DNA from 3 places in the Clostridium sp. MF28 genome. Region 1 is predicted to be linked to each of the others. Evidence: riboswitches for the same ligand, from Rfam matches in the RefSeq annotation. Region 1 holds a riboswitch; each other region holds the start of a gene.
What was found. A riboswitch is a leader RNA that binds a small molecule or an ion and turns the genes downstream of it on or off. The one in region 1 is predicted to bind cyclic di-GMP.

Region 1 (4,481 bases):
ATCATATGAAACTAAAAAAAGTACTGAATCAGTAAAAGATGTTGTAAGTGAAGTTTCGGAAAGTATAATGAAAATAGGCACCATGAATAAGGCAATAAGTGCGATTACAGAGCAAACAAATCTTTTAGCCTTAAATGCAGCAATAGAAGCAGCTAGAGCAGGAGAAGCAGGAAAGGGATTTGCAGTAGTCGCTGATGAAATAAGAAAGCTTGCAGAAGAGACATCAGTTTCAGCCAAACAAATAGATGAAATAATAAAAGAAATAAAAAGTAAATCAGAATTAGCAGTTGACAGGGTATTAGAAACAAGTGGAACAGTAGATGATCAAGAGCATGCAGTTAAAGAATCAGAAGTGATATTTACAGAAATAGTAACAGCTATAGAAAGTTTAACAGAAAAGGTGAGTAAAATAGCTGAAGGTGTGAGCACCATAAATAATATGAAGGATGATGTAGTTGAAAAAGTAGAAAACTTATCAGCGATATTAGAAGAAACAGCATCGGGAACAGAGGAAGTTTCAGCGACAGCGCAAGAAGTGACAGCGTCAACAGAAAGCTTTGTTGATAATTTTAATAATTTAAAAGATATGGCTGAGGAATTGAAAGAAAAAATTGAAGAATTTAAACTATAAAAATATAAAATCATTATGATATATATGTTGTAATAATAAATTTACGTTTAAGACTCTAGTGAGCCAAGTGATAAATTAATTGATAAATGTAGAAATTTAATTAAAAAATATATATTTAATGTTTTATAAGATATAAAGGATTGTTGCAAAATGCAATGATCCTTTTACAATTTAAAATAAGGTCTAATTAGCAAATAGTTAGTGTCAGATACAACCTAGTTTTCATATAATATTATATTTTAAGAAAGGTGAATATATATGAAAAATAACCTTAGGTTTGATAGTAATGGCAAGTTTAAAATAGTTCAATTTACAGATATACATGAAGGACCGAGCAGAGACAAATCTATAGAGCTTATAAATAAGATATTAGATTACGAAAACCCCAATATGGTTATATTATCAGGAGATATTATTGATGGCAAATGTCAGACAGCAGAAGATGTAAAAAAAGCTATAAATCATATAGCGGAGCCAATGGAAAATAGAAATGTACCTTGGTGTATAGTTTTTGGTAATCATGATGATGAACATAATATGATGACGAAAGAAGAAATGATGAATTTATATATGAGCTTTAAACATAATCTGAGTCAAGTGGGGTATAAAACTTTTGATAGGATAGGTAATTATAATCTTCTTGTAGAAAGTTCAAAAGATAAAACGCCTAAATTTAATATATATATGATAGATTCAGGAAAATACGCTCCTGCCATTATTGGAGGATATGATTGGATAAAACTTACTCAAATATGGTGGTATAAAAGAACAGCGATAAATTTGAAGAAAAAATATAAAAGATTAATACCTGCGCTTATGTTCTTTCATATACCTTTAAAGAAGTTTAAAAAGGCATGTAAGACTGGATTAGTAAATGGTGAAAGGCTTGAAGATGAGAGCTGTGCCAAGATAAATTTATGCTTATTTAACAAAATAGTTAAAATTGGTGATGTGAAAGGTATATTTGTAGGGCATGATCATTTTAATAATTACTGTGCTACTTTAGATGGTGTTAGGCTTGGATATGCTGGATATACTGGATACGGAGGATATGGAGATGACAAAATTCCTCGTGGTGCAAGAGTATTTTTAATTAATGAAGAAAATCCAGCTGATTTTAAAACTTGGACAAGAAGAGAGTTTGATACAGAACTTAAAAAGTAAATTCTATAAAAGAATAATTTTAGGAGATATATTTTCATGAATTGGTATATATGAAATTGAAGAAAATTATTGATTTTTAAATGAATTTATTAGCATGGCGATAAGAAAAATATATATAATATATTTAAATTTATAAATATATTATATTGAATAAATGGTATTATATTGAATTAAACGATTAAATAATATCCATTTTTACAATATTGTAACTTAAATTTAGTGTATATAAGTTGAAAAATGTTGTAAAAGATGTAATAATAGAATAAAAATGAAAAAAATATAATATCAATAGGCACACTTATTGAAAAATAGGGTCGCAAAGCTATGAGTCTAAGGAAAAATTTAATTTTCTATGATTGTCAGGTTGCCAAAATGTATCTATGAATAATAAATTTTATATTTTAATTTTGGTGTCCACAATTATGTAGACACCATTTTTGCGCTCTTAAAACTTACAATAAGAAAGCTATTTTTATTATTTTTTCATGTGCAAAGTATTTGCTGCTAGAGATTCGAAGTTTGAATTATAAATAATATTAAAAGATCAGAAGGGAGTGGAGAAGGCTAATAAAATATAATCATAGTAATTAGTAGCAAAACTAAAATAAGTTGGACAAACAGTTTGACTTAATGTTGCTTATAAAATCGCGTTGAAAGTTTGACTATGAAGGAGGCGAAAAGATTATTTTTTGCGATTTTAATAATCTGAAATGATATGAGTAAAATAGACGAATTATTAAATGAAGTAGAAGTCATAGTAAAACAAGGGATAAATAAAGAGGGCGTAATAGAAATTTTAAATTCTCTAAAATGTTATTTTCCATACGAAATATTAGATGAAATGAAATTATATGGGGACTATTTACCTAAAAATAATGAATTAGAATTTTCAGAAGAAAAAAGATATCTTCATTTTTTATGGGATGTACTAGATAAATCACCTATGTGCTTAATTGCCAATTTTGCTATTCCTTATAGACAGATATTAGCAAAAAAATTATTTAAGTCATGCGGAAAGAATTTTATAGCTGAAGAAAATGTACGTTTCAATGTTCCTGACAATATAGAAATAGGAGATAACGTATTTATGAACAAAGGTGCTTTCCTAGATTCAAAAGGTGGAATAACAATAGGTAACTCAGTAGGAATTGGCGAAGGCGTTACAATTTTTACTCATTCTCATGAGGAGCATGAACATGAATTAAGGACATATGCAAAAGTAGTAATTAAAGATTACGCTAAAATATATTCTAATTCAACTATATTGCCTGGAGTAACAATTGAAAAACAAGGAATAGTAGCAGCTTCTTCTTTAGTCGGTAAAAATGTTGAAAAAAATGAGTTGGTAGCGGGTATACCAGCAAAGGCTATGAGAGAGAGAAAAACATTAGATAGAAATCAGGAAGAATTAAAGCATATATGGTTGCATAACGGTGAATTTCAAGATTAAAAAATTTGTACACCTTAAGGAGGAAATGATTAATCATGAGAATATCATTTAAATCAAAGTTAATGGTAATAATATTGCCGCTAGTAATAGTTGGATTGATATCGCTGACAGGATTTGCATATATTAATTTTAGGAGCATTATAGAAAGCGAATTAGTGAATTCCATGTCATTAAGAACAACAGAAGCAACTGGTCATATTAATACATGGCTGACGAGTAGAATGGCAGAAGTTCAAGAAACAGCTCAAAGCCCAGTGCTTAAACAAGTTTTGGAAAAAAATCCTGGTTTAAATTTAAATAGCACAGATGGATCATTAAACATAATAGATGATTTAAATTTATCAAGATTTAATTTTATTAAAAATACATATCCAGACGAATATGCAGCAGTCCATATACTAAATAGCCTAGAGCCTAGTGAATGGAGTAACGCTGATAGTTTGAATAAGCTACAAGCGAGATTTTATAATGTAAGCAATGGAAAATTTGCAACTGCTAATTGGGCTAAAGGTGCTGCAACAGAAGCTTCAGAAAGATATTCAAAGACAAATGGCGTTCCTTATGATGCAATATTTAAGCCTACATATTCTGAAGCTTATGATAAGAATGTTGTAATGATGGTTGCGTGGAATAAAGATGCACAAGGAAAAGTTACAGCAGGAGCTGCCTCAAGTTTAGCTATTGAAGCAGTAGAAAATCAAGTTAAAAATCTAAAATATGGTCAAAAAGGTTACGGAGTATTATTAGGAAGTGATGGAACTTTTATAGTTCACCCAAATAAAGATTGGGCCATGAAAGAGAAAATAAATACAGTTAACGATTCAGATCTTACTAAACTTAATGAAGCCATTCAAGGTGATAAACCAGGAGTTTTTAAATTTGGAAGTGGATCTGAGAAAAAAATTGCATTCTATGCAAAGGCACCGATTTCTGGTTGGACAGTTATAAATGTTGTTTATGAGGATGAACTTTTTGCTTCATCTAATCATTTGATACTGATTATGATTGGGATAGTTATAGCTATTATCGTAATTTTATCAGCAGCTATATTTACAGCAGCAACTAAGTTGATCAAACCTTTAGTACGCCTTAATGAGTTCGCGGAAGTTATATCTACTGGAGACTTAAGTGGTTCGATAGAAGTAAAATCCAAAGATGAATTTGGAAATCTTGCTACAGCGTTTAATCATACGATAGAAGCATTAAGAGGCATAATTACAGATATAAATAATGAAT
Region 2 (4,481 bases), 2.5 Mb from region 1:
TCAAGTCTCAGATTTACTATATGAAGCTAAAATTTATAATCCATTTTTAATACTTGCAGATGCAGCATATGATTCATTAGAAGGTTTGAAATTGCTTCTAGCTTAGAATTTAATTTGTTAACTGATATAAATATGCGTAAGGCTAAAAGTATTGAGTCATTTACTGATAAACGATATGAAAATGCTTTGTTTATTCAATCTCCTATTGGATCAAAATTATATAAAAACAGATTGAAAATAGAGCAATTATTCTCTGTATTAAAGGGATTATATAACTTAGAAAACCCAAGGCTTTATGGGCAAGCCCGATACGAACGTCATATAAAATGGGTCTTATTAGCGTACTTAATAGATGAATTTAACAAAAAGCAGCAAGGAATAAAAACTAGAAAATATCCTTGGAATATATAATTTCTAAGAATATTTTCTTAAATAACCATTTGTAAAAATTAGTTATTCAACAACCTAATATATATATAATTTTATAAATAATCTCTAAATGACTATTCGAAAGCATAATATATAATTTCTATTTGAAAATATTACATGATAAGTTCACTTAAAAATAATTTGAGTAATATAGGACGAAAAAATGATGCGATGTTGTATTTAATGTTAATAATTATATATATTAATACATTTATTTGTATTAAGTTTAAAAATTCGATATTTTAATGAAAGAATATGTTATAATTTTCTTGTTAAAATGGAGAATATTTAAATAAAAATTGAAGTTGGAAATAAGATAATGTAGACAATATATAGTAAAAAATAATCAGTAAATTATATATAGTTAATAAGTAGGATGATTTGTTTAAAAACAAACTATTTAGTATTAGTAGTTTAGGAGAAAGCAATGGAAAAGAATTCAGTTGGATATACCAAAGTTATAAAAACGATAAGAAAAAGATATATGTTAGCATTGTGCATAATTATTTTGGCATTATTACTAAGTCAAATAATAGTGCAATATAATATAAATAATGAAATGAGCTATTCTCGGATAATCAATAAAGATTAAAAATAATAGAAGATTCAGATGGTAAAACATATAAACTAGAAATAAGTTTTGGATCAACTAGCTATAAGCTGAGTGAAGCAGATAATTTAGAGGAGCTGTTAAGGAAAGCTGATTATAAAATGTATGAAAATAAGAAGTTAAAAAAGGTTTCTAGGTAATGAAATATATGCCTCTTATAATCTCAATGAAGGAGGTATATATTTCATTATAAATCTGGAACACGTGTGCAAAAAGCGTTATTTAATTAAGATACATATGAAAGGCAAGCTACATGCAAAAGTGAAGATTATATAATGAATAAGAATTTAAGCATGGTAGGAGAAAGTAAAAATGATAAAATATTTACAATCTAAAACTCTTAAAATGGCATTATCAGCTACAATAGCAATTATTATATCAAATTATGTTGGTTTACAATTTGGAGTGACTTCAGGAATTATTGCAATCCTAAGTATTCAAGATACAAAAAAAGAATCTTTATTAGTTGCAGGGAGAAGAATAATTGCTTCTGCATTAGCCATTCTTTTGTCGTTTATGCTATATTTATTACTTGGAAATAACCCAATCATATTCGGATTATTTTTAATTATATTTATACAAACAACAATAATTTTAAAAATAGAGGAAGGAATGGTAGTTGGATCTGTATTATCAACACATTTACTTACAAGCACAAATATAAATATTTCATGGATTATAAACGAAGCACAATTAACTGTAATAGGAATTGGAGTAGCAATGATGTTTAATTTATATACCGCATCATTGGAAGAACAATTTGAAAAAAACAAAGAAAGAATAGAAGATTATTATAGAGCTATATTATCAGATATGGCAGTAAGCCTTGTTACTCAAGCTGTACCAATTTATGAAAAGCAAATATCAGTGAGCGTTGAGGAATTAATTAATAAGTCTAAATTTATGGCGCAGATAATAAATAATAACCATTTATTTAAAAAAAATGATTATTATTTGAGTTATATAGAGATGAGAATAATACAGCTAGATACAATGAAAAGAATGAAGAGGCATTTCTCGAGATTTTATATGACTTATGATCAAACTAGAATATTATCAGAATTTACAAATGAAGTTGCAATGAATCTTAAGGAAGATAATGATTGTGTAGAGCTTATAGATAAACTAAATTTGCTTAGGAAAGATTATGAAAAAATGGATTTGCCTAAAAATCGAAACGAATTTGAAAATAGAGCGTTATTATTTCAGTTTTTGAATGATTTAGAAGATTTCCTAGTTATTAAGAAAGAATTCAAGGAATCTTTTCAAAATAAGTAGAAATTATAAATATAACTTACTAAAATTAGTTTTAATGCCATTAATGGTAAAAATATTGGTATAAATATTGAAATTTATCAAAAATAAGTGTAAAATTATGCATATCATATGCATTGATAATAGCACACTTGCCGAAAGGTAGGGCCGCAAAGCTATGGGTCTAAAGAAATTCATTTTCAATGATTGCCAGGTTGCCAAAATGTAGTTATATAAACATTAGTCATTTGTTTATTTTTGGTGCCTATTAATAATTAATAGGTACCTTTTTATTTTGATACAAAATCATTGAAATATGTGTATATGGTAACAATTTAAATAAAGAAAGGTTAGGTGTAGTAAATGAAAAAGTATCAACTGTCTTTGGACAAAGCAAAAAAGGAGATTAATATAAGGATATGGGGAATGTTTGAACCAAACGATGCTAATAGTTTTGTTGAAGATTTTAGAAAAGAACTATCTCCTATACAAACTTCAGAATATGTATTGAATTTTGACGCAAGAGAGTTAAACGTTTCAAGACAAGAGATGTTACCAATGTTAGAAGGATGTTTTCAAATGTACAAGGCTTGCAAGTTTGTAAAGGTTATAGCAAATGTTGGTAGCAATATTACTTTAAAGATGCAATTATCAAGAATAAGTAGGAACACTGGATTGGTAATTGAAATAATTTAAAATGATACATAATTTATAATATTAAATTGAATTACATTAGCTAGGAGATTATTATGGGAATAAGACTAAGTTGTATTGATGTTTGTCATGCATCAGAAGTTGTTTCAAATGATATTTATTTAAAACATTTTGAAAAACAAGATAAAGATGTAGAACATTTATTAGTAGATATAATGGGTAGAGATAAACGATTTATGTTTAATGAACAGGAGACAACTTTATCTCTAGCAGTAAAAGTAGCAAAATCAGTATTAGATAAGGCTAACTTGACAGGTAGTGATATAGATGTACTAGTTTATTCATCTATATTATCGGAATATGTAGCACCAGCAACATCTATTTTAATACATAAGGAATTAAATGCAGGAAGAAATGTAATGTGTTTTGATATGAATGCTAATTGTGCTGGCATGACTGTTGCATTAGAGAATATGTCAAATTATTTAGAATCGTCGAAGCGAGCTAAAAGAGCATTAATTATTGGTTGTGATGATGTTGATTCATTAGCTGACCCAAATAATGAGCTTTGCTATGGAAATTATGGACATGCTGCATGTGCAATAATTTTAGAAAAAGTTGAAGAAGAGTGTGGGATAGTTGATGCAGAATATTATATAAACACAGAGGAAAGTCATAACATTATGTATCCAAGTGAAGGATTCTCTAATTTTTTCAAATCAAAAGATGTAAGCGAACTTTATCTGAAATGGTTGCCATTTGATGGTGGGGCATGTGTTTATCCCGCAGCAGAGATTGCTAAAAAGATGCTGAAGAAAAATGGCTTAGAAAATGAAGATATTAAGATGTTTTGCTTTTCTCAGTTTGCGTTTATAAATATAAAAAATATAAGACAACTTTTAGATATAGGAGAAGATAAGAGTATCTATATAGGAAATAAATATGGATATACTGGAACTACTAGCCCTTTCATAGCATTGTATGAATCGATAAAGGAAGGTAAAGTTAAAAGAGGTGACTATGTAATTTTCTGGACTATTGGATCTGGTTCTCAGAGTATAGTTATGTTATATAAATATTAATATTAGAAAACGCACTTCATAAATATAACCTTCTGTAGTAAAATCTATAGAAGGTTATATTTATGAGTTTGATGCTATCATATGAAATGCAAGTAAATATACTTCGGATAAATATATATTAGAATATCACTAATTTAAGAATAAATGCTTATAAAGAATTTAATGAAGTAGAAATATATATGTAGATAGTGTTAGAACTTAAAAAATACTATATTAATTAAAGAATAACAGGGGAGATGGTTTGATAATGTACGATTATCCACTATATAGGCCTCCAAGTGAAAGTAATAGTCTTATAATACAAGTAACTTTAGGGTGTTCTCATAATAAATGTAATTTTTGTAATATGTATAAATCTAAAAAATTTACAATAAAATCTTTGGAAGATATTAAAGCAGACGTAAATTACTTTAGAGAAATGTATTCTTATGTAGAAAAAATATTTTTGGCAG
Region 3 (4,481 bases), 1.5 Mb from region 1:
AAACATTTTTTCTTCATTTTTTAAAATAGTTTTTTTCCAAACAAATGTATAACGATTAGCATTCGCTTCGATTTTAGTACCATCAATAAATGCATTTTCAAATAGTATTTCATTTTGATTTGCTAAATAATTAACTTGTTGATAAAATAAATCTTCAATTACCTCATTTGAAATATAGTCTTTACGAAATCTACTGATTGTAGCATGATCCGGTGCCTTATAACATTGAAGTAACCACTTAAAATTTATATCTCTTTTGCATGCTTTTTCGATTTTCCTGCTTGAATAAATATTTTGAGAATAAGCATATGATATTATTTTGAACATAATTTTAGGTTCCACTGCCGGTTTTCTTCCAACGGAAGAGTACGCCTTATACAACTTCGTGTAATCTAATCCCTCCAATACATGGCTTAGCAAGCGGACTGAATCATCTGATGGTATTAAATTTTCTAGATTTAATGGTAATATAAGTTGAAAATTATCATTAATCTCAGTATAATCTTTATTGTGTAATTTGGTTTTTAGCATAAGTAAATTATACAATGAATGTGAGTTCTTCGGAATTCACATTTTTTATATCTAAAAAAATGAGCCGCTACAAAACTAACTATGTTAGTTTTGCAACAGCCCCTTATTTTTTTAACTCACAACATCATCTGCCCATTTTATAGCATCTATATAGGCTTCTGCAAGCTTATTATCATTAACCCCTATTTCCTTAGTATAAAACTCAACATTTTCCCACTGACCCTTTTCATAGTTAATAGCCAATTTCAATATTTTATTCAAGTAATTATCTTTTTCAATTAGTCCTTCCTTTATTTCATCATCTATATATAATTCTTTTAAGATCACTTCAATTGAACAATTTAAAATTGCGTCCATAACTGAAAATAATCCTACCATATAAGCTGAATAAACATTATTTTTATACTCACTCATATTACATATTAATTCACATAACTTCGCTCTCTGCAATGAGACTTTTATAAGTTCATCTGTGTTATTTTCCTTTAGATCATTTAGCAGAACTACATATAACCATTTTATAATCTCTTTTCTTCCCAAAAGTGCAATAGCATATTTTATAGATCTTACTTCATTCTTTAGGCAGTATGCAGACGAATTTATCAATTTGATTATTTTATATGATAAACCTAAATCCTTTATTATTAGTTCCTCTAATTTATTAAAATCAAAATCGTCTTTATTAATTAACTTTAAAATTTTTATTGCTGTATCTTTGTTAGTCGGAATGTTTTTTCTGGAAAGCACTATTGGTTTACTAAAATAATATCCTTGAAAGTATGAATATCCTAGTTTCAAAGCCTCATCATATTCTTCTTTGTTCTCTACTTTTTCAGCTAAAAACTTTATTTTATTATTTATTTTTTTTAGTTCAAATACTTTCTTTCTTTCTCCCCCTGTAGTGATTTTAAAATCTATCTTTATAATATCAGCTATTTCTATTAATTTAATATATTTAGTATGGAATACAAAATCATCTAATGCTAATATAAATCCTCTTTTCTTAAGTCTTTTACACGCATCCACAATTTCATCATTTGGTTCTATATTTTCTAAAATTTCTATCACAACATATTCTTTAGGAAGTATGGTTGCTATTTCTTTCTTTATCAATTCTTCAGTAAAATTTATAAATGCCTTCTTGTTATCAGTAATATCTTTGAAGTCAAATGTATAAAATGTATTAGCTATAACCTTTAAAGTTGCTTCATCCCCATTAGTATTGTTATAGAAATTATTTTGTCCATTTCTAAATAGAAGTTCATATGCAACAACTTCATTTTTCCTGTTAAATATAGGCTGTCTAGCTACAAAAATATCCATAACAGTCTCATCCCCTTCATTAATACTTATATACCTCTTAATTTAACCCTTACTGTAGCTGTAGTATAATTGTAATTCATAAAAATTGAAATCTTCTCTCAATGAGCTTACTTACGTAATGCTTAAACTTAAGATATATAAGTTCTTATTTATATATAAATCAAGTAAATTTTTTCACATAAAAAACCAATTAAAACTAACTAATAAAATAATTAATTAATCTTAATTGGTCGGTTGCACAACTAGCTCCAAACCCTTAAAGTGCCCACTTAGAAAGAATTCTTCATAGCTTCCAATTGTAATATAATACATTAATATGTACTCATTTCATATATATGAAATATTATCATCAATCTATAATAAAATCAACAAATAATATCATTAAGAATACTAAATTAGAGATTTTTAAGGAAATTTTAAGATTATTTCCTCTTTTTATAGAGACATTATTTTTATTTTAAAAATAACTTTTCTTAAATATCGTCTAAAATTATAAACAAAAAAAGATTAGTTACATCTATATTTCCTTGTAACTAATCTTCTTAATATATAATATGTTAAATGCTATCTACTTAAATATTCATCTATTGCTGCAGCAGCTTTCTTTCCTGCTCCCATTGCTAAAATAACAGTTGCAGCACCAGTAACTGCATCTCCACCAGCATAAACACCTTCTTTAGTTGTTAATCCATCTTCACTAGCAACTAAACAAGATCTACCATTGATTTCTAAACCTTTAGTAGTTGATGAAATTAATGGATTTGGTGAAGTTCCAAGTGACATTATTACTGTATCTACGTCTAACACAAACTCTGAATTTTCCTTAACTACAGGTTTTCTTCTTCCTGAAGCATCTGGTTCTCCAAGTTCCATTTTAACGCATTTCATTCCTTTAACCCATCCATTTTCATCTGTTAAGATTTCTGTTGGATTAGTTAAAACATCAAATATTACTCCTTCTTCTTTAGCGTGATGTACTTCTTCTGCTCTTGCTGGAAGCTCTGATTCACCTCTTCTATATACTATATGAGCTTCTGCACCAAGTCTTAAAGCAGTTCTTGCTGCATCCATAGCAACATTTCCTCCGCCAACTATAGCAACTTTTTTACCTGCTTTAACTGGAGTATCATATTCTTCTTTAAAAGCTTTCATTAAGTTTACTCTTGTTAAAAACTCATTAGCTGAAAATACACCATTTGCATTTTCTCCTGGTATTCCCATAAACTTTGGAAGACCTGCTCCTGATCCAATGAATACAGCTTCAAAATTTTCATCTTCAATTAATTGATCTATAGTTATTGTTCTTCCCACAATTACATTAGTTTCAATTGTTACTCCAAGCTTCTTTATGTTTTCAATTTCTGCTTTAACAACATCATCCTTTGGTAATCTAAATTCAGGTATTCCATAAACTAGAACTCCACCCGCTTCATGTAGTGCTTCAAATATAGTTACATCATAACCTTTTTTAGCTAGGTCTCCTGCACAAGTAAGACCAGCAGGGCCACTTCCAATTACCGCAACTTTCTTCCCTTTAGAAGGTTCTGTTTGTGATAAATCTACTTTATTTTTTCTTGACCAGTCTGCGGTAAACATTTCTAATTTACCTATAGCTACAGCTTCACCTTTAATTCCTAGTACACAGTTACCTTCACATTGATTTTCTTGTGGACATACTCTTCCACAAACCGCTGGAAGTGCACTATATTTTGCTATTTCTTTAGCAGCACTTTCAAAATCTCCAGTTTTAGCCTTTGATATAAATCCTGGAATATTGATTGATACTGGACATCCCTCAACACATTTAGGATTCTTACAATTTAAACATCTATTTGCTTCTTTTATAGCATCATCTTCATTATATCCTAAACAAACTTCCTTAAAGTTTTTTGCTCTTACTTCTGGAGCTTGTTCAGTAACAGGTGTTCTTTTCATTCTATCGTTCATCTCTATTACTTATCCTCCTTACATCCACAACCACCATGGTTATGAGTGTTTCCTTCTTCATGTTTTAATAATTCTCTTCCTTCTTCTGTTTTATACATAGCTTGTCTTCTCATTGATTCATCGTAATCTACTAAATGTCCATCAAATTCTGGTCCATCAACACATGCAAATTTAACCTTTCCTCCAACAGTAACTCTACAAGCACCACACATTCCAGTACCATCAACCATTATAGGATTTAAACTTACTACAGTTGGAATATTTAATTCTTTAGTTAACATTGAAGTAAATTTCATCATTATCATTGGTCCAATGATAACAGCTTGGTCATATTTCTTACCCTGATTATTAACTAATTCCTTAAGCATATCTGAACCAGTTCCTTTAAAACCGTACGAACCATCATCTGTTGTTACGTAAAGATTTCCAGCAACTGCCTTTAATTCTTCTTCATATATTAATAAATCTTTATTTCTGCTTCCTAAAATAACATCTACAGCTATCCCATGTTCGTGCATCCACTTAACTTGAGGATAAACTGGAGCTGCTCCTACGCCTCCTGCAATAAAGATAATATTTTTCTTTTTCAATTCTTCTAGATCTTCATGAATAAATTCACTTGGTACACCTAATGGACCTACAAAATCAGAAACATAATCTCCAACATTAAATGCTGCTAA

Region 2: linked by a shared signal. The riboswitch ahead of AXY43_RS08515 (hypothetical protein) and the one ahead of AXY43_RS19380 (acyltransferase) in region 1 are both predicted to bind cyclic di-GMP.
Region 3: linked by a shared signal. The riboswitch ahead of AXY43_RS26040 (EAL and HDOD domain-containing protein) and the one ahead of AXY43_RS19380 (acyltransferase) in region 1 are both predicted to bind cyclic di-GMP.

The regions. Positions count from the first base shown of each region.
Region 1 covers NZ_CP014331.1:4,428,052-4,432,532, forward strand. The annotation lists gene AXY43_RS19370 (methyl-accepting chemotaxis protein) at 1-631, shown strand, start outside; gene AXY43_RS19375 (metallophosphoesterase family protein) at 890-1,795, shown strand; cyclic di-GMP riboswitch class I at 2,077-2,167, shown strand; gene AXY43_RS19380 (acyltransferase) at 2,511-3,245, shown strand; gene AXY43_RS19385 (methyl-accepting chemotaxis protein) at 3,281-4,481, shown strand, end outside.
Region 2 covers NZ_CP014331.1:1,895,624-1,900,104, reverse strand. The annotation lists partial or broken gene AXY43_RS08525 (transposase) at 1-411, shown strand, start outside; gene AXY43_RS27795 (hypothetical protein) at 857-1,021, shown strand; gene AXY43_RS28735 (diguanylate cyclase) at 1,024-1,179, shown strand; gene AXY43_RS08520 (aromatic acid exporter family protein) at 1,352-2,317, shown strand; cyclic di-GMP riboswitch class I at 2,429-2,516, shown strand; gene AXY43_RS08515 (hypothetical protein) at 2,678-2,989, shown strand; gene AXY43_RS08510 (3-oxoacyl-[acyl-carrier-protein] synthase III C-terminal domain-containing protein) at 3,043-4,029, shown strand; gene AXY43_RS08505 (radical SAM protein) at 4,277-4,481, shown strand, end outside.
Region 3 covers NZ_CP014331.1:5,901,202-5,905,682, reverse strand. The annotation lists gene AXY43_RS26045 (IS1182 family transposase) at 1-531, opposite strand, end outside; gene AXY43_RS26040 (EAL and HDOD domain-containing protein) at 643-1,854, opposite strand; cyclic di-GMP riboswitch class II at 2,074-2,157, opposite strand; gene gltA (NADPH-dependent glutamate synthase) at 2,419-3,807, opposite strand; gene AXY43_RS26030 (sulfide/dihydroorotate dehydrogenase-like FAD/NAD-binding protein) at 3,807-4,481, opposite strand, start outside.